One region of the Lysinibacillus sp. CTST325 genome, then DNA from elsewhere that is predicted to be linked to it. Evidence: a T-box and tRNA genes for the amino acid it is inferred to sense, from the RefSeq annotation. Region 1 holds a T-box; the other holds one or more tRNA genes.

What was found. A T-box is a leader RNA that pairs with one kind of tRNA and senses whether it is charged. The one in region 1 lies ahead of ileS (isoleucine--tRNA ligase), so its partner is inferred to be a tRNA-Ile.
Region 2: it encodes a tRNA-Ile, which carries the amino acid that the T-box ahead of ileS (isoleucine--tRNA ligase) is inferred to sense. The anticodon was not compared.

Annotation. Positions count from the first base shown of each region.
Region 1 is NZ_BAAFHO010000002.1:89,799-115,613, forward strand. Features, by position in the region: gene ACYQ73_RS05850 (serine hydrolase domain-containing protein) at 1-289, shown strand, start outside; gene ACYQ73_RS05855 (hypothetical protein) at 549-695, shown strand; gene ACYQ73_RS05860 (MarR family winged helix-turn-helix transcriptional regulator) at 1,611-2,030, shown strand; gene ACYQ73_RS05865 (hypothetical protein) at 2,043-2,612, shown strand; gene ACYQ73_RS05870 (hypothetical protein) at 2,644-2,853, shown strand; gene ACYQ73_RS05875 (NUDIX hydrolase) at 3,300-3,695, shown strand; partial or broken gene ACYQ73_RS05880 (IS1595 family transposase) at 3,751-4,242, opposite strand; gene acnA (aconitate hydratase AcnA) at 4,707-7,412, shown strand; gene ACYQ73_RS05890 (YcdB/YcdC domain-containing protein) at 7,491-8,903, shown strand; gene ACYQ73_RS05895 (hypothetical protein) at 9,191-9,589, opposite strand; gene ACYQ73_RS05900 (hypothetical protein) at 9,648-10,052, opposite strand; gene ACYQ73_RS05905 (hypothetical protein) at 9,986-10,234, opposite strand; gene ACYQ73_RS05910 (MFS transporter) at 10,335-11,477, opposite strand; gene ACYQ73_RS05915 (LysR family transcriptional regulator) at 11,645-12,502, shown strand; gene ACYQ73_RS05920 (DJ-1/PfpI family protein) at 12,547-13,131, opposite strand; gene ACYQ73_RS05925 (Lrp/AsnC family transcriptional regulator) at 13,273-13,710, shown strand; gene ACYQ73_RS05930 (sigma-70 family RNA polymerase sigma factor) at 13,812-14,333, shown strand; gene ACYQ73_RS05935 (DUF3221 domain-containing protein) at 14,326-15,288, shown strand; gene ACYQ73_RS05940 (hypothetical protein) at 15,425-15,598, opposite strand; gene ACYQ73_RS05945 (hypothetical protein) at 15,939-16,391, shown strand; gene ACYQ73_RS05950 (DUF2785 domain-containing protein) at 16,430-17,281, shown strand; T-box leader at 17,364-17,603, shown strand; gene ileS (isoleucine--tRNA ligase) at 17,658-20,747, shown strand; gene ACYQ73_RS05960 (hotdog family protein) at 21,159-21,533, shown strand; gene ACYQ73_RS05965 (NUDIX hydrolase) at 21,983-22,489, shown strand; gene ACYQ73_RS05970 (DinB family protein) at 22,695-23,180, shown strand; gene ACYQ73_RS05975 (alpha/beta hydrolase family protein) at 23,167-25,140, shown strand.
Region 2 is NZ_BAAFHO010000008.1:182,057-186,759, forward strand. Features, by position in the region: gene ACYQ73_RS18135 (CynX/NimT family MFS transporter) at 20-1,252, shown strand; gene ACYQ73_RS18140 (nitric oxide synthase oxygenase) at 1,311-2,357, opposite strand; tRNA gene ACYQ73_RS18145 (tRNA-Glu) at 2,760-2,831, opposite strand; tRNA gene ACYQ73_RS18150 (tRNA-Asn) at 2,833-2,909, opposite strand; tRNA gene ACYQ73_RS18155 (tRNA-Ile) at 2,914-2,990, opposite strand; tRNA gene ACYQ73_RS18160 (tRNA-Gly) at 3,000-3,073, opposite strand; tRNA gene ACYQ73_RS18165 (tRNA-Phe) at 3,077-3,152, opposite strand; tRNA gene ACYQ73_RS18170 (tRNA-Ser) at 3,160-3,252, opposite strand; tRNA gene ACYQ73_RS18175 (tRNA-Ala) at 3,267-3,342, opposite strand; tRNA gene ACYQ73_RS18180 (tRNA-Pro) at 3,358-3,434, opposite strand; tRNA gene ACYQ73_RS18185 (tRNA-Arg) at 3,451-3,527, opposite strand; tRNA gene ACYQ73_RS18190 (tRNA-Lys) at 3,543-3,615, opposite strand; tRNA gene ACYQ73_RS18195 (tRNA-Gln) at 3,631-3,705, opposite strand; tRNA gene ACYQ73_RS18200 (tRNA-His) at 3,715-3,790, opposite strand; tRNA gene ACYQ73_RS18205 (tRNA-Trp) at 3,838-3,911, opposite strand; tRNA gene ACYQ73_RS18210 (tRNA-Tyr) at 3,916-3,999, opposite strand; tRNA gene ACYQ73_RS18215 (tRNA-Thr) at 4,009-4,081, opposite strand; tRNA gene ACYQ73_RS18220 (tRNA-Asp) at 4,089-4,164, opposite strand; tRNA gene ACYQ73_RS18225 (tRNA-Val) at 4,169-4,244, opposite strand; rRNA gene rrf (5S ribosomal RNA) at 4,255-4,370, opposite strand; partial or broken rRNA gene ACYQ73_RS18235 (23S ribosomal RNA) at 4,559-4,703, opposite strand, start outside.

The DNA of each region.
Region 1 (25,815 bases):
TTTATACGTAAGTGAATCCAACGTAAAACCGCTGGATGTAAGCCAATCATCCAAAGTTACACTACAAGCAAATGGGCATGCGAAATGGTTTACAATCCCGCAAGCGGCAGCAGGGAAGACGATGACCGTGGCGTTGCCATCGAAGAGTTCGTTCGCGGTATATGATGAGCAAGGAGTATGTGTCAATTTTACCGTTGTGAGCGGCAATAACAAAGTAAAACTGCCGAAAAGCGGAACGGTTGTATTTGCTGGCGCGCCGAACTCGGAATTTGCAATTACATTGAACTAACTACAATTTAAGATGTACTTCAACAAAACTAGTATGATACCGAAAAGGTGTTTTGCTGGTTTTGTTTGTATTTACGCATTATCTTTACGAAGAGCCTTATTCTTCTTTGTTTACCAATCCTCCTGATACTTTTAATTCCGCAAATTTGGTTTTGCGTATGTATACTGCTAAACAAGGACAACAAAGAGTTACCTTTGTTCGAAATAATCAATCAAATCAATCACTTATCTAAGGAGGCACACCAGAAGATACAGCACCAATGTCATACGACGATAACATAGTCGAAGATACAATTTATAATGAAACAACAGAGCCGAAAGAAAATATCGTGTTGAAACTGTCTACTACACGACCAGATGCCAAGGTTAATCACAAAACACGCTTAATATCGGGGGCTGAAGAGTGATTGAATATAAACAACGTAATGAAGATGGTACACTTGGCGAGGCAAAATTGTACAAGTTGCACCAGTCAATAAAGTACAGTACGGCTGTGGTCCTAAAGGTAATCCACTTAGTTATGCTCAGGTAGAATTAGCGCATACAAACGACAAGAATCAATTTAAAAAAGATTACGCGGCCTATATTTGGCTGTTAAGAAAACTTGCTAAAGATGCTGGTATTCCAATTGTTTTAGATGGAAGTGGTAATGGTATCAAGTCACATCGATGGATTACAAACAATTTAGGTGGCACTACTCATGTAGATCCATATTCGTATTTACAAAGCATGGGAATTTCAGAAGCGCAATTTAAAAATGATATTAAAAACGGAGTACTACAACACCAACACAACCAAAGGAGGAAACAAAGATGGCAAACTCACTAACAACAACTGCTAATGAGGATTTAAAAGTATTGTTAAAAACAACTTACTAAAAAGGAATTTTAAAAGTAGACCATAGCGAAAAAGTAGGATCTATGACTGATGGCGAAGCTTTAGGATTGCTGATTTTAGTAGTGAAACGTACATTATAACCAACAGACAATGACCAGCTAATCACAATTTTTGTGAGCCTGGTCATTTTTTTATTGCTAAAAACAGAACATTGGTTCTGTGATTGAACAAGCGAATGTTCTGTTTTAGGGGGGAGAGAATTATGAAAGAATAACTAATCAAAACAATAAAACGTTATCAATTGGTGAATATGATCTACAGCAGTTATAAATGTAGCGATATATAGGCTAGTAACATCCATACTTTTTATTTGTTTTCATGAAAAAACCCCTAAATCTTATAGAACTTAATTGACAATAATGATTGTATGCGATATTATTTGTTTGCGCAAGCAAATATATTTTTAAAAATTAGGAGTGATTTTTATGTCAGAAATAAATGAGAAGGACTTACTTAAATGGTTACAAGTTTTACGTCAATCCTATATAAAAAAATTAGACCATAAACTCATTCCGTACCATTTAAGTTCAAGTCTTTATTATTATATTGTTAAATTATTTGAATTTGGTGATCTTCCCCAAGAAAAAATAGTGCAGCTTACAGGAGTAAATCCTAGTAACGTAACAAGGGCAATTAAAAAATTGATTGATCTGAATATTATTTTAAAAAAAGAAAATCCTAATGATCGAAGAGGTTTTCTATTATCTTTAACTAAAGAAGGGGAAAAGTTGTATCCAACAATTATGGAAAGTATTGAAGAAGTAAACAATGACTTTCTGTCTTCATTTTCGCAAAAAGAAAGAAAGTATTTTATTGAATCTATTAACAAATTAGCAAATAAGTAAGGAGTCCTTTTTATGAATAAAGAAGAAACAATTCAACAATTCACAAGTATTCCTTCCCATTATCGATTAGTGGAGCAGCGAAAGGAAACAAGAAATCGTAAAAAAGTGACTATTTTACGATTTCAAAAAAACGGGGAATTTATTTTAAATGGACCAAGAATTATTGCTGTGTTTGAAGGAGAAACAATGATTAGTTTAAAAAACCTTACTGCCACTCCTGAAGGAAAGCCCTTATCCCCAGAACGTGCAAAAGAAATAGCTATAGAGATTTTTTTAAAGACCAATCTCAGTTATGCTGAGCAATCGTCTTTTATAAGAATTGATAATCAAGAGCGTCAGTTTATTGATGGGGATGGAAAAATTAAGCAGTTTCCTGTCCGGTGGGTTAAATTTGGTCATAGCAACGGTAGCTATAACTGGGTTACCTTAGGAGCGAACAGAACGATTATTGAAATGGAAGTGGATTCCCTCTGGGATTACAATCGAGGCCGTAGAAAAACAGAAATGTGGGACAACGATGATTGGGTCCTTGCTAGAGAAGGAAAAGGTCCACAACTTCCAATTCCTAATGCACTTGCATAAAAAGTAAGTTTATAAGGAGGTATAATCCATAATGAATGAATTACAATATGAACACCAACTTAATCTCCTAGGCCAATTAAGAGAAAGACTTCGCCGGCTTGAAGACGTTGATTACATGACTGCATATTATAAAGGCTATAGCTTAAGCGGAGAAACACTAGAAGAAATTAAAGAAGAAATAAATAATTTAAATGTCGAAATATCGGAACTTGAAAACCAGGTAGACGATATCAGTTGGTAAAAGGCTATTTGAAAGAATCTATGATTTCTACGACGACCAATTGTTCCCGGTGTTTCTGATTTGCAAAAAGTCTTACCAAAGTAATTAAAAACTGAATATATATCCTAAAAAGACTCTATTTTGATATTTTTTTCAAAATAGAGTCTTCTATATACTTGTTTATCAGATTGGGTTCCTCTAAGATGCAAAACTTGCACAAGTTGTTAATAGTGTAGCTGTATAATAGTTAAGATCAGCTATTAGCCAAGATCTTATTACTTATTTTCTGGATTGTTAAGAAGAGTATCGTTTAAAGGATTTTCTTTTGATAAGGCTCTTTTCGTAAAGATTGTTGCTTTTAAATAAGACAAGGTTAATTTACTTTTTATGGCATTATATATACAGTAGCTTATTCAGCAACCTGCAGGATTGTGGAATAAAGGTTTATATAAAATGGGGGAATACATTTGCGAAATCGAGGTTCAGTAGTTTTGATTAAAGATAAAAAGGTAGGACTGATTAAGAGGGTTCGAGAAGGTTCAGTTTATTATGTGTTTCCTGGTGGAGGAATAGAAGATGGAGAGACACCTGAAGAAGGAGCTAAAAGAGAAGCGTTAGAGGAATTAGGTGTTACGGTTAAAGTTGGTAAGTGCATTGCAACAATCGAATTTAATGGAACTCAATACTTTTTTCTTGCTGAGATAATGGATGGCGATTTCGGCACAGGGAAAGGTGAAGAGTACACAGATAAGAAAAGACAACGTGGAACATATCTACCGATGTGGGTAGATATAAACCAGTTATCTTCTATTGACGTTAAACCAAAAGAATTAGCTATAAAAATACAATCGTTATTCAATTAACGGGTGCTTTTATTGAATAACGAATACAGCCGTTTCGTAATGGAATGGCTGTTTTTTATACCTCACGCAAAAAATCCACCGTAATACGATTTGGATTCTGGCAGGCACTGAGTAGCATTTGATTTATCTGTTCTTTTTCCGCCATCTTCTTGTTTTGCTGAAGAAAGTTGAACCAATAAAGGTAATTGTCCAAGTATTTGGTGGCTACTCTTTGAAACCTATCCATCCAGCCTTTTAATCGCTTGTGATAGTTGTTGACGTTTTGAAGATGGTAGATGCCTTTTTTAACATATCCTTCTTTGCTTAAATTGATAGGTTCGTGTTTCAGAGCTTTGATAAGAGCGAATTTCTTGTAGTTCGTGGCTGTGTCCGTGCATAGCAAAGAAGACGGGTCAATATAGCTTCCGATAACCGTGTCAATTTCTTCAGCTCGTACCCGACCCGTCCCAGCTTTTTGAGCGATGACTTATCCATTGCGGTCCTGAGCCACCACAACAGCAATCTTAAGATTGCTAATCCCTCTCTTTTTGTCTCTTCCTCCGCGTTTCGTACATGAAAAGTCATTACATTCTTACTTATAAAATGAGTGACTTTTTTGAATTTTTTTAATATGATAAAAATACAAGTTGTTGTAAACTATTGTCTTTGTTAAGATTTCTACTATAAAACATACCTGTCCGAACGATTGTTATAAATTATATTCGATATTATAGGTGGGGCACCATTTTAAAAAAAGCTACGAGTGCCCCAAAAAGTGCCCCAGTTAAATACATTTAAATACACTTAAATAGAAGGGTATAAAAACCTCCAATTTGCAAAACCTTGATATTATGCACATCAAAAAATTAAAAACATTAGGTTAGATATCAAGGTCATAAGGATTACTTATCGAAAAAGATAATATTAATGTAATTTACTTATGAATATAAATGAGCTATCATGGGTATTGGAGAAAAGATGCTTTAAAAATTTATATAGCCTTTTCAAAAAGATATTTAGGGGGATCCGCAAATGGCACAAGGTAATCTACACAACAGCCGCGCATCATTCGAAGTTAATGGTAAAACTTATAATTACTATGACTTAGCTGCGATTGAAAAAGCAGGCGTTGCAAAAGTTTCAAACCTTCCTTACTCAATCAAAGTATTATTAGAATCAGTTTTACGTCAATATGATGCATATGTTATCAAAGAAGAGCACGTAAACGAATTAGCAAAATGGGGTAACGGTGCAGATCCAGAAGCAGAAGTACCATTCAAACCTTCTCGCGTTGTATTACAAGACTTCACTGGTGTACCAGTAGTAGTTGACCTTGCTTCTCTACGTTCTGCTATGAAAGAAATGGGCGGCGACCCAAGCAAAATCAACCCTGCTATTCCAGTTGACCTTGTAATTGACCACTCAGTACAAGTTGACAAATACGGTAATGCATCTGCATTAGCAGCAAACATGGACCTTGAATTCGAACGTAACGCTGAGCGTTATAACTTCTTAAAATGGGCTCAAACTGCTTACGATAACTTCCGTGCTGTACCACCAGCAACTGGTATCGTTCACCAAGTAAACTTAGAGTATTTAGCTCCAGTTGTACACGTAAACGAAAATGCTGACGGTACATTCGAAACTTTCCCAGATTCAGTAGTAGGTACTGACTCACATACAACAATGATCAACGGTATCGGCGTTCTTGGATGGGGCGTTGGTGGTATCGAAGCTGAAGCAGGTATGCTTGGTCAACCTTCATACTTCCCAATCCCAGAAGTTATCGGTGTTAAATTAGTTGGCGATCTTCCAAACGGAACTACTGCTACTGACTTAGCATTAAAAGTAACTCAAGTATTACGTCAACGTGGCGTAGTTGGTAAATTCGTTGAGTTCTTCGGACCTGGCGTAACAAAATTACCACTAGCTGACCGTGCGACAATCTCTAACATGGCTCCTGAATATGGTGCTACATGTGGTTTCTTCGCAATTGACGAAGAATCATTAAACTACATGCGTTTAACTGGTCGTGACGAAGAGCACATCGCGGTTGTAGAATCTTACTTAAAGTCTAACCACATGTTCTTCGATCCAACTTTAGAGCCAGTTTACACTGACGTATTAGAAGTAAACTTAGCTGAAATCGAGCCAAACCTTTCTGGTCCAAAACGTCCACAAGACTTAATTCCACTATCTCAAATGCGTACTCGTTACAAAGAAGCAGTAGTGGCACCACAAGGTACACAAGGTTTCGGTTTAACTGAAGATGAATTCGCAAAAACTTCTGTAGCTAAATTCGCTGAAGGTGATGTAGAAATCCCAACAGGTGCTGTAGCAATCGCTGCAATCACTTCTTGTACAAATACATCTAACCCATACGTATTAATCGCTGCGGGCTTAGTTGCGAAAAAAGCTGTAGAAAAAGGTCTAACTGTGCCTAAATGGGTAAAAACTTCTTTAGCACCAGGTTCTAAAGTAGTAACTGGTTACCTTGAAGATTCAGGTTTACAAACTTACCTTGACCAAATCGGTTTCAACACTGTAGGTTACGGTTGTACAACATGTATCGGTAACTCAGGTCCATTACTTCCTGAAATCGAAGACGCTATCAAAGAGAACGACTTATTCGTAACTTCAGTTCTTTCTGGTAACCGTAACTTCGAAGGTCGTGTACACCCACTTGTAAAAGCTAACTACTTAGCTTCACCACCACTTGTTGTTGCTTATGCACTTGCTGGTACTGTGGATGTTGACTTACAAAAAGATTCATTCGGTAAAGACAAAGATGGCAACGAAGTATTCTTCGCTGATATCTGGCCTACAACTGAAGAAGTTAACGCAGTATTAGGTACTGTAGTTAACCGTGAATTATTCCAAAAAGAATACGAAACTGTATTCACAGCGAACGAAAAATGGAATGCAATTGAAACATCAACTGAGTCTCTATACACATTTGATGACAAATCAACTTACATCCAAAACCCACCATTCTTCCAAGGTCTTGCGAAAGAGCCAGAAGCTATCAAAGGCTTAGAAGGCTTACGCATTATGGCGAAGTTCGGTGACTCAATTACAACTGACCATATTTCTCCAGCTGGTGCAATCGGTAAAGAAACACCTGCAGGTAAATATTTAATCGAAAACGGTGTTGCAATCCGTGACTTCAACTCATACGGTTCTCGTCGTGGTAACCACGAAGTTATGATGCGTGGTACATTTGCAAACATCCGTATCCGTAACCAAGTTGCTCCTGGTACAGAAGGTGGTTTCACTACTTACTGGCCAACAGGTGAAGTAGAGTACATCTATGACGCATGTATGAAATACCAAGAGCAAGGTACTGGCTTAGTAGTACTTGCTGGTAACGACTACGGTATGGGTTCTTCTCGTGACTGGGCTGCTAAAGGTACTAACTTACTTGGTATCAAAACAGTTATCGCACAATCTTACGAGCGTATCCACCGTTCTAACCTAGTAATGATGGGTGTTCTTCCACTTCAATTCATGCCAGGTGAATCAGCTGATACTTTAGGCTTAACTGGTAAAGAAGAAATCTCTGTTAACATTACTGACAACGTGAAACCACGTGAAATCTTAACAGTTACTGCTAAATCTGAAGACGGTTCAGTTAAAACTTTCCAAGCTTTAGCTCGTTTCGACTCAGAAGTAGAAGTAGACTACTACCGTCACGGCGGTATCCTACAAATGGTTCTTCGCGCGAAAGCTGCTCAGTAATCATTTAACAAAAAAACCGATCTCTTAGGAGATCGGTTTTTGTCTATACATAATAATTGTAAATGGGGGGGCTTTGATTTGCAAAAAGATAAACTAAAAGAACGGGCTTTATCAATTGTTCCATTACCAAGTCACTATAAACTAATCATAGAAGAGTATTCTGAAGACGAAAAAGTGATGTTTTCATGGGCAAATGAACAACAAGATGAAAGTATGACTCTTGAGTTAGACTGCACTGGAAACCTCATATACTTATCAATTGAAGAAAATAATTCTGTTTCTGAAGTAGATTCTTTATCTATTGATGAAAAAAGAAGATGTGCCGAACAATTTTTACTTAGTCATTATCCATCTGCTCTGGAAGATTTAACGTTTTCAAAAGCTAAAGAACTATCTAGAGTGGATCGTTTTTATTTTGAACAATATGTCATGGATTTACCGCTGGAACATGCTGGTTGTTTTATAGATGTCGATGCTTTGGGAAATATTGTTGGATTTAGATATGACGGAGTGAAAACGAGTCCTGAAATTCCTTCAAGGCTAGTTTCAAAGGAAGCTCTAATGGAACATGTGCGAAATGAATTGGCGTTACAACTAGTAATTACAAAAATATCTCGTGATGTTTATAATGTGAAAAAAGATGGACTCCATCTCGTGTATCAAGTAGATTCATTCTTAAACTTTAAAGCAGATTCTTTAGAACCAACATTAACGAGTATTCATGATGAAAATGAGCCTGAAAGTTATGCTGCTCTTCCTCCTTTTCCAGCTAACTTATTTGCAAATGAATTTACGAAAGAAGAAATCATTGGCATAACAGATGAACTGGAGCTTATTCGAGAAGTTGACAGGGGACCAGAGATAGGGCTTGTATGGCGTAAGCGGGATTGGGAGATGAGAGAGAAAGATTTATCGATAAACAGCTTTTTTAAAATGCGTTCAGAAGATACAGTAAAAGCTATTATTTCAAAGAAAACTGGTAAAATACGAAGCTTTGTATGGATGTATGAACGCTCAGGAAATCTACAGCTTAGTCAGGAAGAATGTTATACAAAAGCAATAGAATTTTTACTGAAAATAATTCCTGATTACTATCCTTATCTTCAACGATTAATTCGAGAAGATGAGGAAGAGGATATTACGTCACAAAGAGAATCATTTATATTCCAGGTCTATAATAGCCAAGGAATACCTATTCATAATATGGTTGCCGTAGTTGTTAATCGTATGACTGGTCAGATTGATAATTATGCTGGACCAAACTTTGATTTGATTGAGCTTAGCCAAGTTCCAACAGGACCAGCTATTTCTTTGGAAGAAGCGTATCGTCGATTTGTAGAAAATGTTGATTTTCAATTAGTTTGGGACAAAAATTATGATAACGAAATAGAGTCCTATCACCTTGTCTATCAAGCTTGTGATCGACATACTAGGTCACCTATCCGCTATATTGACGCAACAACTGGCGAAATTATTGTCAGTAATGTTTAACTTTTTTCAGTGAATCGTTAATTGTAGCGAATTTGAAACGACAGTTATAGAAGTCACCAACCTCTATAGATGGTGAGATGAATGAGGATTAAAGCGAGGGTGCCGAAACATCCGTATCCAGTTGCACTTAGTATAGAAACCGATTTCCTTGGAAGTCGGTTTTTTAAATCCACTTCTGTCAAAATGAAATGGTCAGTATAGAAATTGATCGAAGTGACGGATAGAACTTTCGAAATGCATAAAAACAACGACCACATTCGTAAAGAAGTCATTAGTTATTAAAAGCTTTACTCTTCTACAATTTCCAACTGTTTGTAATAGTTCTCTATAATAGGATAAATATCTGGGTTTGAATCATAGTAGGTGTTATCAATTTCACTTAGTGTGAATTTAAATTCTCTTTTATTATCAAAAAGAGTAATACCATATCTCCATCCAACACGTCTTTCTTGATTGTCTTGCGGAGTAAATTTTATATCTTTAATCAGAGAAATGAATTCATCGATTTGTTCATGCTTAATTATCGTTTTCGAAGCACCAGTTGAACCATCTTGGATAACCACTTTATCGATACTTTCAATTTTTGCAGCCTTATAAAAGGCTTCTAATGATTGCGTTTTTCCATTTGTACAAGCGGAAACCCAAAACAGACTTACCAATAAAATTAGAAACAAAAATTTTTTCATTAGACTGCCTCCCAAAAGTTTATTCTATTGCCAATTAGACGGACTAAATTACAAATAGTTACAAATTGAAGAGCAGCCTTTTCAAATGCCATTGCCCTTGATAATGGTTGCAATATATCGTATAACTCTTAGTGACGGATAGAACCTTCGGAATCGTGGATAGGATCGTGAAAATCGTGGATAGAATCTCCGGAATCGTAGATAGGATTGTCAAAGTTGCGGATAGAACCCCGAAATGATGGATAGAATCGTCAAAGTGGTGGATAGAATCTTCAAAATCGTGGATAGAACCTCCGAAATCGTGGATAGGATCGTCAAAGTTGCGGAAAGAACGGCCAAAGCGACGGAAAGAATCTCCAACGACGGAAGGTTCCGCCGGAGTGACGGAAAGAATCGTCAGAGCGACGGAAGGATCCATCGAAACGACGGAAAGAACGGCCAAAGCGACGGAAAGAATCTCCAACGACGGAAGGTTCCGCCGGAGTGACGGAAAGAATCGCCAGAGCGACGGAAGGAACCATCGAAACGACGGAAAGAACGGCCAAAGCGACGGAAAGAATCTCCAACGACCGAAGGTTCCGCCGGAGTGACGGAAAGAATTGTCAGAGCGACGGAAGGAACCACCAAAACGACGGAAAGTGCCACCCTAAAAAAAGGATAACCCCGTCAAAGTAGCCATTCTAACCATCAAAATGACGAATAGTATCATCAAATCAACAGTTAGAACCGCACTTATTAAATAGGTTTAAATGCTAAATTTGTTCTTCAAACTATAGAACTGTAAACAAATAGCGAATGACATTGAGGTAACCGCGAAATAAATCAATGTTATGGTTCCAATCTGTAAGGACAGTACAATTCCACCTAAGCTTGCACCGATTGCACTGCCTAAATAATTTACAGAACTGTTTAATGCTACTGCAGAACTCCCGTTGTTCGGCTGATAGGAGAGTAAAATATGTTGTTGAGGTGCTTGGCATGCCCAACCCATTGCTCCCCATACAAAGAAAGGTAAGTATTTTAATATCGGTAAGTTAATCATTAATGGTATACAAATAATGGATAATGTTAAAGTGAATAATATGATTGTAACTAAAGTTTTTGGTTTCCCCAAATAGTCGATTATGTATCCAATCATTATACTTCCAAATAAGCCACCGAATCCCCATGCCCAAAGATATATTGTTATGTTACCGGAGCCTGTCATGTCTTCTAATAGGGTAGATAGATATGTGTACAATCCAAGGCTAGCAACACTGGCGAAAAATGTTATGCATACAGTTATAGTTACTCTTTTTTCTAGAAACATCTTTAATCGTTCGTTTAGTGCAGGAGGAGGTGTTGCTGGGAAATTGGGAAGAAAAATATACATACATAAAATAGAAATTACACCGATCATAACTAATAGCCAAAGTGTTAATTTCCAATCAAATAGGTTGGATATATAAATACCTAAAGGTACCCCAAGCACTGTACCCATACTCATTCCTCCAATAGTCAACCCTAGAGCTCGCCCTCTCTTTTCACTAGAAACGAACTTTGAAGACGCTGCAATAGCTAATGGAGAAAATAAACCAGCCCCTGTCCCCGCGATTGCTCTTGATAGTAGAAGAATAGAAAAAGTTGGTGCTAAAGCTGTGATGCTATTTGCTAGCGTAAAGATAAGCATTGACCCTATTAAGATTTTTTTTATTGGTTTTCCTGCAAGTAAAGAAGAAAATAACGGCGCAGATATTGCGTAAAACAAAGTAAATATGCTCACTGCCTGACCGACTTGTGATGTGCTTTTTTGATATGTATCGCTAATTCCTGGGAGAAGCCCTGCGATCACATAGGCATCAAAGCCCAAGGCAAACATGCCGAATGATAATAATAAAACATTTTTCATATATTGAACCTCCATAAAATTAAAGATGCTAATTATTGATGACCTATAACGTTATGTTATAATCGAAGCACCTTTTATATTTAATAGATTACTAAAAAACCATTAATATGGAACAATCACTATTTTATAAGGGTATAACGAATCGTTATAAGGTATGGAGGAATACAATGAATATAGAATGGTTACATAGTTTTATTGCTGCAGCCAATCAGAAAAGTTTTTCGAAAGCTGCTCAAATCACGAATCTTTCCCAACCTGCACTAAGTAAACATATACGAAACTTAGAGAATAATCTTGGCATCGAGCTATTTCATAGGACATCCATTGGTATTGAATTAACAGAAGCTGGCGAACGTTTTTACACTCGAATTACACCAGTTTTGACTGAATTAACAGCTATTCGTGAAGAATTGCAGCAATTTAGCCAGGGCAACCCTATTGCTATTGGTGGTTTACCTAGCTTAGCTACTTACTATTTGCCAAACAAAATGAATGAACTTAAGCAACTAGATCGACCTATAACATTAATGATTCAAAATACTTCAAATGAACTGTTGCAATCATTACAAAAAGGTAGACTTGATGCAGTCTTAGTGGATGCAAAATATTCGGGAGAATCTTTGTGGAGTTGCGAGTTGTTTACAGAGGCTTACTATGCTGTGTTTCCGTTGAATCATCGTTTTAATTTAAGAACAGCAATCGATCTTGAAGAATTGTGTGAGGAGCCGCTTATTGTTCATCAAGCTCCTTGTGATTCAAGGAAGGAGATAGTAGAACAAATACAAAGACTTGGCTACACACCTAATATTATAAGTGAGATGAACTTTGGGGATTTTATCTTTGGCGCTGTAAGTTCTGGAATGGGAATTACGATTGTACCAGAGCTTATGGCTAAAAATATCGGTCATCTTCAACTTTTTGCCTTACCTATTAATAATTTTGGAAGATCCAGAACAATTTCATTGGTAACAAGAAGTAAAGAACTAGGTTCGAATTTATATAAATTAATATCCAAAAATGCATAGACGAAAAAGCTGTCTCAACTTAACGCTTGAGACAGCTTCATTAACTACTTAAACCCCATTAAATCCTTAACCTTTTTTGTATTTCCCTCAGATGTCAGCATTTCTAGTAAGCTAAAGGCAACGTCGAATGCAGTGCCAGGATTTGATGATGTAATAATATGTCCAGTTTGAACAATTCGTTCGTTAACGATGTCTGCACCATAGGATTGTAGCTGTGCCAGTCGTTTACTTGTTGGATGATTATAAGTAGTTGCCTTTCGATTATGTAGTACTCCGCTATGACCTAAAATTAGGGAAGCTACACAAACCGTTGCAATCGGTTTTTTGTGTTCATCGAAATGACGAACAACCGCCTGGAACTTCTCGCTAAAGGCATCATCATAAAATCCAGCTTCCTCAAAGCCTCCAGGAATCGCAAGTGCATCAAACTCCTCAAATGAAATTTCATGAAGCAACTTTTCGGGTGTTACGTTAAAATTCCATGTACATTGTAATTGATTATGCAATCCTACGGTCACGACTTCTGTTGTGCCGTCGCCCTCCCATTTATTCCAGCCAAGTACATCTGTAAAAACACTCGCTTCAACAGCCTCGAAACCATTTGCTAATAGTAATAATATTTTTTTCACGTTGTTAATGCCTCCTTTATATGTTTAATTGTAATGAATAAAGATATTCAATGACAGAATCTGTATAATGTTATTTAGATGAATTGCTTTATTATAAAAGGAATTTTATTGAATCTAATTAATTAAAAAAGGTGGATACATATGGATCAAATAGATACAGAAATATTACAGCAATTGCAGCGAAATGCAAAAATATCGATGAAAGAATTAGCGGCTACAGTTCATTTATCATCCCCAGCAGTTATTGAGCGTGTTAAAAAGTTAGAAGAACAAGGGGTTATTGAAGCTTATAGTGCAAAAGTAAATTTAAAAAAGTTGAATCGCGACATTCAAGCCATTATTTTATTTAAATCAATTGATTGTAAAAGTTTATCCAATTTTTGTAATGCACATCCCGATGTCCTTGAATGCTATCGTGTCGCGGGTGAAATTAGTTATATTGTAAAAATTGCAACCAATTCAGTGGAAACATTAGAGCAGTTTATAGATGAGGCCATGCCTTATGGAACGCCATCAACAAATATTGTGCTTTCTTCAAATAAAAAAGCGGTCATTGCTCCTTTCTCTGATAAAAATTAGAATAAGTGAATTCGGAGTTTATCCAGATTTTATTTAAAAAAATAGACAAAAAGCAAACCTCATGATCGTGAGCACCGTTTATAGGGCAGAGAGGGGGAGAGATGTTGCTCGAAATTCAAGAACTCGAAGAAATAATGCAGCAGCATACAGAAAGGCTCATCCGACTTGCCTTTTATTACGTCAAAGATTTACAAAGTGCTGAAGATATCGTTCAAGATGTATTTATTAAATTTTACGACAATCAACAAAACTATGAGGAAAGAGGAGAATTAAGGGCCTATTTATCGAGGCTCGTCATTAACAAAAGTAAAGACTATGTACGCAGCTGGACATACCGTAAAATACAAGTTCAACAGAAGATTTTTGCCAAGCAGGCTGTCACAAAAAGGGACATGCTAGTGCAGCAGGATGAACAAACCTTAATTGAAAATGCAATCTTAGCATTACCATTGAAACAGCGTGAGGTTCTTATTTATTATTATTTTGAGGAAATGCCTGTCATTGAAATTGCCGAGCTTTTAAGTATTCCGGAGAGTACGGTGAAAACAAGGCTACGTCGTGGACGAGAGCTATTAAAGCCAAAGCTACAGCATATTGAATGGGAGGTCCTGCTACATGAGTAAAGTCGATGTGAGGGTATTAAATGATTTAACCGAAAGCAAAAAGCGTGTTATGAGCAATGTTGTACAGCATTTAGAACGGCGTGAGATGAAAAAAAGATCTTGGCGTTGGCAATATAGTGTAATGTCTGTTATTTTAACAGTTTGTATTGGAATATTTCTGTATACCCAATTCAGCGGAAGTCAGGAGCAATCAGCAAGTATACCAACTGTTTTAGATGAAAAGTTATTAAAATTCTCTTTGGAAATAGATCCCCAGGTAAAGGATCCGAAATTATCGTCTGATGAAAAGCTGGAATTCGAATCCTATTTACAGGGGGAAGCTTTATATGCTTACGCACGATCAAAGGGAATAGTACCTACTCAAGAACAAGTTGATAAAGAGCTTGAAACATGGATTGAATTGAGTATAAATGAAAACAATGCAAAATTCACTGAGCAATTGCAAAAGATGAATCTTACAAGAGAAGAATATATCGAACAATATACTAAACCAATGACTTATCAATTTGCTACTATCAATTCATTATTAGAACAGGAAAAAAATCAATACAAAGTTGAAGAAAGATTGATGCTATTTTTCCTAGTGAAAAAAGATGCATTGAACTATTTTGAGGAACATTATAGTCAAGAAATAGCATACCTACGTGAAAAATATGATATTCCAGTGAAAGAAAAGGGAAGTCGTTCAAAACGTGGGCTTGTCGTAGCGATCAAGGAACATGAGTTTTTAGTTGTTTCTTATGCTGATGCATCGAGTATTGGTAAATTAACAACAGATGAAATTGTTGAAAAACATGGTAATGGAATGTGGTTCCCATTAATCGATCCTCCTAAAACATTGTCACCTGGGGATTATGTAGAAGTTAAATATAACCAAGATTTAAACATAGAAGGTGAAAATATAGTAAGAATTGCGGATATAGAGAGTATGGAAATATTGGAAGAGCATCAATGATAACAGGCTAGACATTCTATAAATTTTAGTATGTCTAGCTTTTTTAATTATCAATTATAGGCTGTTTTTTAAATATGGTTTAAGGTACAATTATTGTAATTATTTGGCTCATCACCAAAAGTTGTGGATGACATTTTTAAAAAAGTATGCCCTGTATATTAGATAATTGAAGTGGAGACTGGGCGACTCCTTGGGGAATAGCGATAGAGGAACGAAGGCTAAAACCATCACGTCCTGTGATAACGCCTTCGTGACCAACATCGTGTTGGCCCGAGACCCTGGAGCGAGCATCGCGAGTGAAGCGGCTCATCGGACGCCCCAGGAAGCTCTGCTCTGCGCGAAAGCGAAGCGTCAGCGATAAAAGCGCCCGGGCGGAACGGAAATCAACCACACGTTTTGGTGAAGTGCAAATTATTTGTATGATGTCATTTTCTCAAAAAATGGATACTGGGGAGTGAGTAAAGCTTTGATAATTGCAATAATGGACAATGCGTTAGCTTTTATTCTATCTTTACCATTCATACTTATCTATTTTAAAAGCCTTTCCCAGGAAAATTCAGCTTGGCGTTGGACTTTGGCCCTTTTGGCTTTTAAATCATAATATGATTCGATATTTAGTGTCTTTTGGTGATATCTTTTGGGTGGTACTAATGTGGCAAGTTCTTTTTATTTGGCCATTATGTATAGGCATCTATTATTATTTATACAAAAAGGAAGATAAATGGGGATTTTATCTAGGGTTAAAGAAAAAGAATGTCATTTTATTGGGGAGTCTAGTCGTTTTATGCATTGCTTCGCTAGTGATTTGTATGTATGATACTAACAAAAGAGTGATTTCCTTTCATGTACAAGTAATGAAGGAATTGGAAGACAGCCCTGACCGTTCGCAATATTTGATAGAAAATAGTGTTACGCCATCTACATTATTTTCTTTGTCAGACCAAATTAATGAGGTCAGAAATGGAAAGATACATGCGGCAACCTTCCCTTGGAAAAGCAAGGTAATTGTTGTTATGGACAACAAACAGCAGATGGAGTTTACGTATGTACGCTTTAATGAGGAATGGAAGCTTGATGGTATTTATGGTGAAAGTGGTTTTTGATTATTCAATTAAAAGCAAACATGAAAAGGAGAAAAACCGTGCGTATACTACAAAAAGAAAACTTATTGAAGGAAGATGACTTAAAAGAAATACTCAAAGAATTACAAAGTGGAGCTAGAACATGGCAGCAAAAGGATCATACCGATCTCATACAATCAATGATACTACATATCGGCTCATTAGATAGTGAACTACGAGATAACTTAATTTATGGATCGTTTTATGAATTGATTCGTGAAAAAAACTTACTAGAGCATTCACTTTTAACGGAGCTTTTAGAGGAATGTTTGAATAATTTATTATGCAAGGGTATTGAAGAAAGTGAATCAGATTTAGTTTTTACCCGTACATTTACGTCGCTACTGATTGCCCTAATATTATTTAGAGATAACGCAGACGATTTTTTATCCCAACAGAAAATCGCTGATTGTAAAGATAAAGTACTAGCTTATTTAGCTGCAGAAAAGGATGTAAGGGGCTACGTGCCAGTGAAAGGGTGGGCTCATAGTGTTGCCCATATGGCTGATGCAATCGATGAATTGGTGAAAAATCCAAAATTAGATAATACCTCTTATAGTGAAATTGTAAGCGCCTTATGGAACGCTATTTTGCAAGAAAATTATGCTTTCATTCACAATGAAGATGAACGGATTTTAGTTCCTATTTTCACAATGCTTGAGCATGGTTTAGAGGAGCAAGAGATCATTAGATTACTGCAACAATTACCTATAACTTTAAAAGTAAAAAAAGAACAGCTCGATGTACAGCATCACAGGATTTTAGTTTTTAACTGTAAATCCTTTGTGAAAAGCTTTTATATTAAAACAAATGGGAAGTCTAAGTTCGCGGCTCTTCATAAAAGCATCGAAGTATGTCTCGATGAATTATAGGGGGAATTACTACCAATATTAGTACTTTGAAATTATTGACAGACAAAAATTAGTTTGTTAAGATGAGTGACAATAAAAGCATACAAATTCGTTGATGAGAAAAAGTAGTGTTTCATTTTGTTCTACAGAGAGCCGACATTTTGGTGGAAGTCGGTGTGCAGGTGTTACATGAAAATCCTCTCTGAGAAGATTGGCTGAACATAGTAAGCTAATCCGGGTGTCTACCGTTAAAAAGAACACGTATGATTGTACGTTGCTAAGTGCTATTGAATGTTGATTCAATAGAATTAGGGTGGTATTCGCGGTTAACCCCGTCCCTTACTTGGGACGGGGTTTTTTGTATGCCTTTTATACAATTAGTATAGGAGGAATTTACATGCAAGCTGAAGAGAAAAAAGAAACGACTGTAGAAAGAGAAACACGGATTAGTCGATTGTGGGAACAAGAAGGAACGTTCCAATCGTCTGTTGCGAATCGGTCTAGCAATAAGCCTTTTGTATTTTATGAAGGTCCGCCAACAGCGAATGGTTTACCACACGTGGGTCACGCATTTGGTAGAACGATTAAAGATGTCGTGGCTCGTTTTAAAACGATGCAAGGTTATTTAGTTGAACGTAAAGCTGGCTGGGATACACATGGTTTACCTGTAGAGTTAGGCGTGGAAAAAAAGCTAGGTATCTCTGGCAAGCAAGAAATTGAAAAATATGGTGTTGAACAATTTATTCAAGAGTGTAAGGGAAGTGTCTTTACTTATGAGAAGAAATGGCGCTCCTTTACAGAACAGCTAGGTTATTGGATTGACATGGATGACCCATATTTAACGTTAAGTAATGATTATATTGAGTCCGTTTGGAATATTTTAAGCCATGTGCACAAGGAAAATCTTTTATATAAAGGGCACCGCGTTTCACCATATTGCCCTAGCTGTCAAACATCATTAAGCTCTCATGAAGTTGCACAGGGCTATAAGGATGTAAAGGATTTATCTGTTACGGCAATGTTTAAGCTAAAGGATAAAGATGAATATTTTCTAGGCTGGACAACGACTCCATGGACATTACCTGCCAATGTTGCATTAGCCATGAATCCTAAGCTCATGTATGTTCGAGTGAAGCAGCACAATAAAGTCTATATCTTAGCAAAATCACTAGTGAATAAAGTTTTTGCTGATTCTGTTGAAGTGTTAAGTGAACATGAGGGGCATGAATTTGAAGGTGTGTCGTACACCCCACCATTTTCTTATGTCACAGTTGATAAGGGGCATGTCGTTGTATTAGCGGATTATGTTACAGAGCATAGTGGAACTGGTATCGTCCATATTGCGCCTGCATATGGGGAGGACGATTATAAAACGGTTCAGCAAAATGGGCTATCGTTTGTCAATGTTGTTGATTTAAAGGGTTGCTATACAGAAGAGGTTCCTGAGCTTGCCAGTAAATTTGTGAAAGATTGCGACGTCGAAATCATTAAAATGCTCGCTAAAAAGGAGCTATTGTTTGATAAGGAAAAATATGAGCATAGTTATCCTCATTGCTGGCGCTGTGATTCACCTTTGCTTTATTACGCGACTGACAGTTGGTTTATCAATATGTCTACAATGAAAGATAAACTTTTACAAAATAATGAACAAGTTACATGGTATCCTGATCATATTAAACACGGTAGATTTGGCAATTTCTTAGAAAACCTAGTGGACTGGAATATTAGCCGTAATCGCTATTGGGGTACTCCGTTAAACGTGTGGGTTTGTCAGGATTGTGGTCATGAAGAGGCGCCAAATAGTATGGCTGCCTTAAAAGAGTTAGCGAAAGGTACTTTACCTGACATTGAACTTCACAAGCCATATATTGACGAGGTTGTCTGTACTTGTCCAAAGTGTAGTGGTGACATGGAACGTACACCTGAAGTGATTGATGTATGGTTTGATAGTGGATCAATGCCATTTGCGCAGCATCATTATCCTTTTGGAGACCTTACAACTTTTAACAATCAATTCCCTGCTGATGTTGTCATCGAAGGCATCGACCAAACACGAGGCTTTTTCTATAGTCTTTTAGCGGTTTCGACTTTATTCACAGGAAAGGCACCTTATAAAAATGTACTTTCCTTAGGGCATGTTTTAGATGAGCATGGGCAGAAAATGTCGAAAAGCAAAGGGAATGCATTAGAGCCAGTTGAGCTGATAGAGCAGTACGGAGCGGATGCTTTAAGATGGGCATTTTTAGTCGACAGTTCACCTTGGAATCCTAAACGCTTTTCAAAAAAGATTGTGATGGATGCGAAATCAAAGCTAGTCGATACACTAGATAACACGTTCAAATTTTATCAGCTATATGCAGAAATAGATGGCTTCCAGTACGATGCTAACAAGACTGGAACTCGCACAAAATTAGATCATTGGATATTGTCTCGATTACATCATACAATTCAGCTTGTGACAAAATCTATGGACGACTATCAATTTACACAGGCAACACGTGAAATCGGCAAGCTTGTAGAGGAGCTAAGTAACTGGTATATCCGTCGCTCACGAGCAAGATTTTGGGCAAGCGGGCTGACTGAGGATAAACGAGGTGCATACAGTACACTGTATGAGCTTCTAACGACAATTTGTCAATTACTAGCACCATTCACACCATTTATTGCCGAAGATTTATATCGACAATTAAGCGGAAAAAGTGTACATCTACAAAACTACCCAATGTATAATGAGACCCTCGTTAATACTAAGCTTGAGAAAGAGATGGCGAATATTTTAACAATCGTAGAGCTAGGCCGTAGTATCCGTAATAGTCAAGGGATCAAGGTAAAGCAGCCGTTAAGTGAAATCATTGTCTCTGTTGACGGCGAATTAACAGATTATCAACCATATAGCGAGCTCGTGAAAGATGAATTAAATATAAAAAAATGCGTTTGGACAAATAATTTTTCAGCATATGAAACCGTTCATTATAAGCTTAATTTTAAAACGGCAGGTGCAGCATTTGGTGCAAAAGTGAACAAAGTAAAAGAGTATGTAGTGAATTTAAATGATGAGGAGAAAAATGTATTACAGCGAACAGGTTCAGTACCGTTAACGATCGATGGGGAACAGGTAACTTTATTAAAAGCGCACGTGTTAACTGAATCTATTGTTAAGGGCCAGTATATCTTAGCAGAAGATGCTTCATGCCGAGTCCTACTCAATGTTCATCTGACAGCTAGCTTACTTGAAGAAGGGCAAATAAGGGAATTAATTCGCACCATTCAAGATACACGTAAACAATGGGAACTCCCTGTCGAGCAGTATGTATCGATTTCGATTGCTGGAAGTGCCAAAGCAATAACGATCATCCAGCAGCACGAAGCGTTACTAAAGGCTAATGTGTTGTTAAATGATATTCATTATGTGAGTGACGATCATGGTGAAAGATATATAGAGACAGAAGTGTTTGATGAAAAAGTTTCTGTTTATTTTAAGCTGTAAAATCTTTAAAGCTCAGGTAAGTTTCAAACGCTTTGGTCGACAGAAGAAGCTATGTGCAACATTATAATATGCTATTTTTATGCTGAACTAATTTTGATATTAGTTCAGCTTTTTTGTGTTTAAAGATATAGTTTGAGTATATTTAATTAAAGTATAGTATCTGTAAATTCAACTCCCATGAAAGAACTTAATCATCTTTCATTTTCTGAGGTGAGTGCTAGTTTTTGCGCTTTATGGGTGGCTAACGGGGGCTTTACTTCAATAAGGGGTAGAGCCTTTTTTTACTTAAACGAAGGAGAAGGTTGGTTGAAGAAGGTTTTTTTGGATTTTTGTAGAATTTATTACCTTGGAAAGTATGGTATTGATGTAATATTCACATCATGATTAACCAGACAGAGGGAGGAGTCTAAAATGTCTTTAAAAGCAGGAGATATAATTACGTTTGAACGAACTTTTACAGTAAGGGATGTAGAATTATTTACTGAGATTTCAGGGGATAAAGGGATACATCATATAACCCCAGATGAACAAGGAAGACTTGTTATTCAAGGATTATTAACGGCAACTCTGCCAACAAAAATAGCTGGAGATAATAACGTACTGGCTCGTCGTACGAGTTTTGAGTTTTTAAGACCTGTTTTTACAGGTGATACAATAGTTTGTATAGTTAAAATTGAGAAATACGAAAGGCAAGAAAATAGAACAGCGTTTGTTGCCTCCTTTTTATGTAAAAATCAGAATGAAAAAGAAGTGTTGAAAGGAGATGTATCAGGTGTAATTCTTTAAACTTTATTATAATATCGGGAGCAATATGGAAATCTAAGGGATAGCATTCCTGTAATAACTAAATAAAGTTCATATATGTAAAAGCAGATAGTTTGTGAATAAATGTTCTTAAACTATCGGGGTGCATTAATTGAACAGAGAAACATTTATTATGGTGTTTCTCTGTTTTAAATAAACTAAAAGTCTGATAAAACCCCTTCCTAAGCTTTCCACTTTGCTGTGATAAGTAGGATAGCTAAAAATATCAATTATAATTTACCTGATTTCTCTCTAATACATCCAATTTATTAAATTACATAAAAATAACAATAATACAATTTTTGACCATAGTGCGCAATGGAAGAAAAGATGCTTCTTCCGCTAACAGTATAAGTTAGAATAAAAGAGGTAAATTCAAATATCTTATAGAACTTGTATTGAGACTATTTTTATTAAGGTGGTAATCAAATATGGGGATTTCTAACTTCTATCAGAAACTTAGAAATAAAGTTGGTAGTGAATTAATTTTCATGCCTAGCGTAGTAGGCATTATTCGAAATAAACGAGGAGAAATTTTGTTGCAGAATAAAGGTAATGGTGAGAAATGGAGTCTCCCTGCAGGAGCAATAGAAATGGGTGAAGCACCTGCACAAGCTGTTGTACGTGAAGTGTGGGAAGAGACAGGATTATCTGTTGTTCCAAAGAGATTAATGGGAGTACTTGGCGGGAAAGAATTCCGTTACGAATATCCGAACGGGCATAAAGTGGAGTATAACATCTTTATGTTTGAGTGTGATATTCAAAGTGGAGAACTGTGTCCAATAGATAATGAAACTAATGATCTTCAGTATTTTAAACCAGATAATATGCCAGAACTAGCTTTACCTTATCCGAAACATATATTTACACAAACAGACAATAACGAAGTATACTTTCAATGGAATAAAACTTGGTTAGATATTCCCTCTGAAAATTAACTTCTCTTCTTCAACTAACGGAGTGCGATTGTATAATTAGTACACTCGCTTCGTGTGCGGACTTACGTTGAATAGCTAGAAAGAGGTAACCATCTCATATGAGGTGGTTTCTTTAATTTGGGTGATGACATTACTGAAGTATAAGAAGGAAATAGTTGGATTTTCATCGAAATATAATGTAATAAGCTAGATGGGAGTGCTTACAATGATTAAATTCTTTGAATACAACTGGCAGGTAAGAGATGAATGGTTTGACTGGTGCAATCAACTGACAATTGAAGAGTTGTTAAAAGACCGCAGGGGTGGAGTAGGAAATATATTATATACACTTTTTCACATAATTGATGTGGAATATAGTTGGATTCGTGGTATTCAAGGCAAAGAAGATATAGTATTTCAGTTTGCTGATTATAATACACTTGAAAAGGTTATATCACTTTCAGATAAATCACGAAATGAAATAGCTGAATTTATAAAAGTAAATGTAGGAGGTTTAAAAGAAAAACTAGTCAGTGTTTCCTGGGATGAAGATAAATACACTGTTGATGAAATATTACACCATATAATTACTCATGAAATTCACCACATAGGTCAACTTTCTGTTTGGGCGAGAGAATTAGAACTAAGCCCTGTACCTGCTAACTTTATTGGAAGAGAGTTAATGAGAGGGGCTATATATGAAAATGAATGAAAAAACATATCTAAGTATAGAAGAGATCATTTCATTACCAACCTTATCAGATATAAACATAAGTGATGATGGCAAAAAAGTAGCGTTTGTCAAGAAGACAGCTAACTGGAAAGACAATAAATATAGGAATCATGTATGGATATATGAAAAAGATAAGGGACAGTGTTATCCATTAACAACTGAGGATATAGATAGTACATACCCATTATGGTCTCCAGATTCTAGAAATATCGCCTACCTTAGCCCAGTTGGTGATGGGGATAATAAGAAAAATCATCAGATCTTTGTTAAGCCAATAGATGGTTATAATGGAGTTCAAATTACTGATGAGAAAGAAGGGGTCAGTAAATTCAAATGGGAGTCAACTGGAAAGGGTTTTTATTATGTTGCACAGTCAAAAGAGTCTGATGCGATAAAGAAACGTAGGAAACTATATGGAGATTTCCAACATATAGGTAAGGAATACCAAAATAATTGTTTATATTACACCGAAATAGAAAAAGTGATACAAAATGATAAAGATGAACAAGAAAATAGCGTTGTTTATCAACTAACTGATGGTAAGGATTTTCATATTCATGAATTTGATATTTCAAATGATGGGAAAAAGGTTGTATTTATGGCTACTCCAAGTCCAAATATGGGAGATTATATTAATGGAGATCTATACATATTGGATATTAGAGTTGGAGAGCTACAAAAGATGAATATAGATAAGTTGTTGGGAGGGAGCGTTTGTTTTTCTCCTGAAGGTGACAAAATATGTTACTCTGCAAGCATAATGGAGAAAGATTACTATAAGGCCCATATACAAGACAGTACACTAGAGATATATGATATTAATAATGGAAAGCTAATTCAACCTTTAACAGATTTTGATAGTACGGTTATTCCATTACGGTGGACAGCTAAAGGAATTTTAATTAGATGGCAGAATAAAACTAATTATCTAATTGGGTTGTTATCTGAGAATGGCACTGTGGAAATGTTAAGCGATAAAGTAAATAGCTTTATAATGGATGCTTCTATCACAAGAGATGGAAATCATATAGCCTATAATAAGGCTATAACAAATGAAACCTTTGAAATCTATTTAGACGATAAAAAAATAACGAATGAAAATAGCTTTTTCAAAGGAAAGCTTAAAAGTAACAGGGAAATAATCTCATGGAAAAGTAGTGATGGTCTTGAAATAGAGGGAGTTTTATCAACCCCAGTAGAGTTTGACGCAAATGAAAAATATCCCTTATTAGTGGTAATCCATGGTGGTCCGGATTGGGCATCCTTTCCAATATTTTCAGACTGTTTTAATGAGAAATATCCTATTGAACAGTTTATCGAAAAAGGCTTTATAGTTTTAGAACCAAACTACAGGGGAAGTTCTGGTTATGGTAATGAATTCTTAAAAGCAAACTATAGAACATTGGGAATTGCTAACTACGATGATGTTATATCTGGAGTGGATAAACTAGTTGACAAAGGAATTGTAGATAAAGATAGAGTAGGGGTTATGGGATGGAGCAACGGGGGATATATATCAGCTTTCTGTTCTACATTTAGTAGTAGATTTAAAGCTATTTCAGTCGGAGGTGGAATTACTAATTGGAGTACCCATTATGTAAATACAGATATCCCTTACTTCATTAGGATGTATTTAGGAAATGATCCATGGAATGATCCAGATATATATACTAAAACATCACCAATGACATATATTAAATCAGCCTGTACTCCCACTTTAATCCAACATGGCGAAATGGATGCAAGAGTTCCAACTCCAAATGCATATGAGCTATATCAAGGATTAAGGGATATGGGGATTGATACAGAATTAATTATATTTAAAGGAATGGCATATAGTTCTGACCTGCCAGGAGTTAATGTGGCTATTATGAAGCAGAATTTGATGTGGTTTTCACACTATATTCTTGGAGAAAGTATAAGAGATTTTAGGGTTTAATGGATATCCAAAAGATAAAAACCAATTAAAAAAGCTTTATGAAGAAGCAACAGCTTTTGATAAAAAAGATGACAATGAAAATTGGGTTGCTATCGACAAAATTTTAAATCCATATAATGAGCAAATAAAGAAATTCTAATCTCAGCTTCTAAATTAACACTAAATGGCAAAGTTTACCTCACGCAGCATAAGTAAAGGATTTCAGGCTGATTTCTTATGTCATTGAAAAATGATATAGAGATTAGCCTCTTTCTTTTCCTATCTCTGCGCAAATATACACTCTCTTTCAAGGTCACTTATAATAATTTACCTCTCTTTAATTTCATTAAATCTTAAGAAATCTCCTAAGTTTTTATTAATAATTATTCTTTATAATTAGTACTATCTTGATGAAAGGGAGATTAGATACGGAAAAATCATTACTAAGAACACTTATTTTTTACAGATAACGGAATTTAATAGAAAAGCCTAGTTGATATGTCAACCATAAAGCTTCTAAAAAACTGTTTTTAAGCGCACTCAAATAAACCTTGTATTTTTTGTACAAAAAATGAACGTATATGGAAGCTGATTAAAGGATTTGAAAGAAAGTGAATGGGTAAATTTACTCTCTACTCTCGTTTGGTATGTACAGCTGATTCGTGCGTAGTAGCGAATGCACGAGGCGTACAAGTA
Region 2 (4,703 bases), on a different contig from region 1:
GTATAGTGATTCAATCAAAATTGTTCTAACAAGGGGGATTTATTTGACTACTCATGAACATTCCGATACTTATCCTAGCAGGAAAATTAACTGGAAAGGCACAACCTTATTACTCGTTATCGGAGTAATTTGTATTGCCTCGACATTACGGATGCCGCTAACAGTTGTTGGACCTATTATTTCCTTTATCCGTGAAGACCTCGGCATATCCAATATACTAGCAGGCTTTCTAACAACGATCCCATTGCTAGCATTTGCAATCATTTCACCATTCGCTCCAATTGTCGCACGTAAATTTGGACTAGAAGTAACATTATTTTTATCAACTATTCTTTTAGGGGGAGGGATTGTACTACGCTCCCTTGGCACAACTAGTTTACTCGTATTTGGTACGATGCTAATTGGTATAGCCATTTCATTCGGTAATGTACTAATTCCAGGATTACTTAAATTGAAATTTCCCTATCACGTAGGTTTACTTATGGCATTTTTCACAATGTCGATGAATTTGACAGCTGGACTCGGTGCTGGCATTAGCTATCCTGTTGCCAATTCATCACTTGGTTGGCAAGGTGCACTGGCCATCTCACTTGTTCTTGTGGTGTTAACCATTGTAATTTGGATTCCACAGTTGAAATTTAATAAGCCTGAACCGACTGTTAAGACTACGAAAGAACGTACACCATTATGGAAATCACCTGTTACTTGGGCAGTAGCGGGAGCTATGGGATTTCAGTCATTATTATTCTACACAACTGCCGCTTGGATTCCTGAAATATACATAGCACAAGGATTAGCTGCAGACCGTGCAGGCTGGATGTTTTCCATCATGCAATTTTCACAAGTCCCAATGGCTTTAGCTGTGCCTATTATCGCTAGTAAAATGACATCTCAACGTCCTCTCGTATTAATGTTTACGGTATTTTACTTAGTTGGCTTTATCGGGGTAGTGATGGAATGGACAAGCCTCGCTATACTGTGGATGGTGCTACTAGGCTTAGCCGGAGGTGCTTCATTCGCATTAGCGATGATGTTCTTTACTCTACGTACCCGTACAGCTTTTGAGGCAGCCGATTTATCAGGATTTGCACAATCATTAGGATATTTATTAGCCGCAATCGGTCCAATCTTATTTGGTTATTTACATGATTTATTCGGTGGCTGGAATATTACTGGCTGGTTATTTGTTGTCGTAGTATTGATACTCTTCATATGTTCATTTAGGGCTTCTAAAAATGAATATGTGAATTAATAAAGGCAGCTCATAATCTTATTTCAACGGAAATAAGATTATGAGCTGCCCTTCTCTATTAATAAGGTGGTTTCTGATAAAAATAATTTGGTATATTGTAAACATTAACATAAGGCTTATGGAAAATATGAGTCGTAGCTGGTGAAAGAGGTGGAATCAACCACGCCCAATTGCCTGTAACCTCACGATTCGCTGCTGCTTCTGTTTCCTCAAACAATTTAAATTGCTGTGCAGCTGTATGATGATCTACTATGCTGACACCGTCTTCTTTAAAGGAATGTAGAACGGCTATATTCAGCTCAACTAATGCACGATCACGCCATAGAGAAGCCTGTTTCGTTGTATCGAGGTTGAAAATTCCTGCTATAGCAGGCAGCATATTATAACGCTCATGATCTGCTAAATTACGTGCCCCAATTTCTGTCCCCATATACCAACCATTGAATGGGGCCGCCTCAAAATCAATACCTGCCATTTGGAAGCGCATGCTCGAAATAATCGGCACTGCATACCATTTTAATCCTAGCTTCTCGACTCGAGAGGATTCTGGATGACGAATCGGTACCTGTAGTACATAGTCGTCAGGAATCGTAAACAATTGAGGCTCCCTTCCATCCATCTGTACAACAAGTGGAAGCACATCAAATGCTGTTCTCTCACCTTGCCAGCCAAGTGATTCACATACTTTTGTAAACTCAACAGAATGCAAATCACCAACGATTCCAGATTCCGTTTCATAGCCAGCATAACGGATTAGCTGATGATTCCATATACGAACACGCCCTGGTGCAAAAACCGTTATTGTTGGGCGAATTTTCCCATCATTTGTTGCATACTCAATATGTTCAAGCAATGCGTTGAAAATATCCTCTTCATTTAAAATATCACGGGCATCTACAACATGCAGCGATTGCCAAAATAATCGGCCAATACACTTATTACTATTGCGCCAAGCCACTCGAGCGCCAAAGATTAATTCTTCCGTTGTCGGTATATATTCTCCTGCCGTTTTAATTTGCTGTAATTTATTTTCTAGCCATGTTTTAGACTCATTTTGTTCTACTTGATAAAGTTCTAAAAACTGCTGTACTTCTTGTAAATTCATATTGAATTCCTCCATCTATCCTCATATTAGAGGAATGGAACTATAATCACCACGAAAAAATCTGCCAGAAAACATACATATTTTATATATGAAATACTTTGTTCAATATTTTATTTCATCTATTTTATTTTTATAGTTACTTATGGTGCCGATTTTGAGTAGACATTATAAAAATTAGGGGAAATTACAGAAGAAAAAATTGTTGAGCATGGATTTGCTATTATAACGCTTTTTACGCCTAAGTAAGTAATACACGAGACGCATTAGGCCTCTTTTGCACTCCGTTTGCAGCATTAAGGGTAGACGTTATTACGTGTGCATTTCCTTAACGTATGATGATCTTTGTTTGTCAGTATAGTGGGCATAAAAAAAGCATGTCGCACTAATGTGCAACATGCTTGATGACCCGTACGGGATTCGAACCCGTGTTACCGCCGTGAAAGGGCGGTGTCTTAACCACTTGACCAACGGGCCGTGGCTCCGAAGGCAGGACTCGAACCTGCGACAACCTGATTAACAGTCAGGTGCTACTACCAACTGAGCTACTTCGGAATAATGGTGGGCCTAAATGGACTCGAACCATCGACCTCACGCTTATCAGGCGTGCGCTCTAACCAGCTGAGCTATAGGCCCATTATTTTTTGGAGCGGGTGATGAGAATCGAACTCACGACATCAGCTTGGAAGGCTGAGGTTTTACCATTAAACTACACCCGCAGATGGTGGGTCAGGACGGAATCGAACCGCCGACACTTAGAGCTTCAATCTAATGCTCTACCAACTGAGCTACTGACCCGGAAAAATGGAGGAGGTAGAGGGATTCGAACCCCCGCGCGGTGTTACCCGCCTGTCGGTTTTCAAGACCGATCCCTTCAGCCAGACTTGGGTATACCTCCGGAAATTATATAAATGGTGGAGCCTAGCGGGATCGAACCGCTGACCTCCTGCGTGCAAGGCAGGCGCTCTCCCAGCTGAGCTAAGGCCCCAACAATCAGGAAAGTTGGTCGGAATGACAGGATTCGAACCTACGACCCCTTGGTCCCAAACCAAGTGCTCTACCAAGCTGAGCTACATTCCGATATTATTAGGCTTTTTGGCGCGCCCGACAGGAGTCGAACCCATAACCTTCTGATCCGTAGTCAGACGCTCTATCCAATTGAGCTACGGGCGCATTTATAAAAACTGATGAGCCATGAAGGACTCGAACCTTCGACCCTCTGATTAAAAGTCAGATGCTCTACCAACTGAGCTAATGGCTCAAACTAAGAAATGAATGGCTGGGGTACTAGGATTCGAACCTAGGCATGACGGAATCAAAATCCGTTGCCTTACCGCTTGGCTATACCCCAATTATTAAATGGGGCGACTGATGGGAATCGAACCCACGAATGCCGGAACCACAATCCGGTGCGTTAACCACTTCGCCACAATCGCCACTATATGTAAACATAGCAGTCTTTGATAACGAGTACCTCGAAACCTGGCAGGGGCAGTAGGAATCGAACCCACACCAAAGGTTTTGGAGACCTCTATTCTACCGTTGAACTATGCCCCTAAAATGGTGGAGGGGGACGGATTCGAACCGCCGAACCCTAAGGAGCGGATTTACAGTCCGCCGCGTTTAGCCTCTTCGCTACCCCTCCAAGGGATGATGCCGGCGATAGGAGTCGAACCCACGACCTACTGATTACAAGTCAGTTGCTCTACCAACTGAGCTACACCGGCATAAAAATGGCGGTCCCGACCGGGATCGAACCGGCGATCTCCTGCGTGACAGGCAGGCATGTTAACCGCTACACCACGGGACCAAAATGGTGGAGGATGACGGGCTCGAACCGCCGACCCCCTGCTTGTAAGGCAGGTGCTCTCCCAGCTGAGCTAATCCTCCTGGGTATAATGCCTAGCGACGTCCTACTCTCACAGGGGGAATCCCCCAACTACCATCGGCGCTAAAGAGCTTAACTTCCGTGTTCGGTATGGGAACGGGTGTGACCTCTTTGCCATCATCACTAGACTATTGTCGGCTTTCAATATACGTCGTATTTCTTCGTCAGCTTCTGTCGTTCAGTCAGTCACGTACTTGAGTACGCTCCTTCCTTCTCTCCATCGCTTCCTCGAACTACTCATATCTTGAAACCCTTGGTTGAAAGAATTATTCTTTCAAAACTGGATAAACGGTGCATTGAATGTTTCAAACTTTTTTTGGTTAAGTCCTCGATCGATTAGTATTCGTCAGCTCCATGTGTCACCACACTTCCACCTCGAACCTATCTACCTCATCGTCTTTGAGGGATCTTACTTACTTGCGTAATGGGAAATCTCATCTTGAGGGGGGCTTCATGCTTAG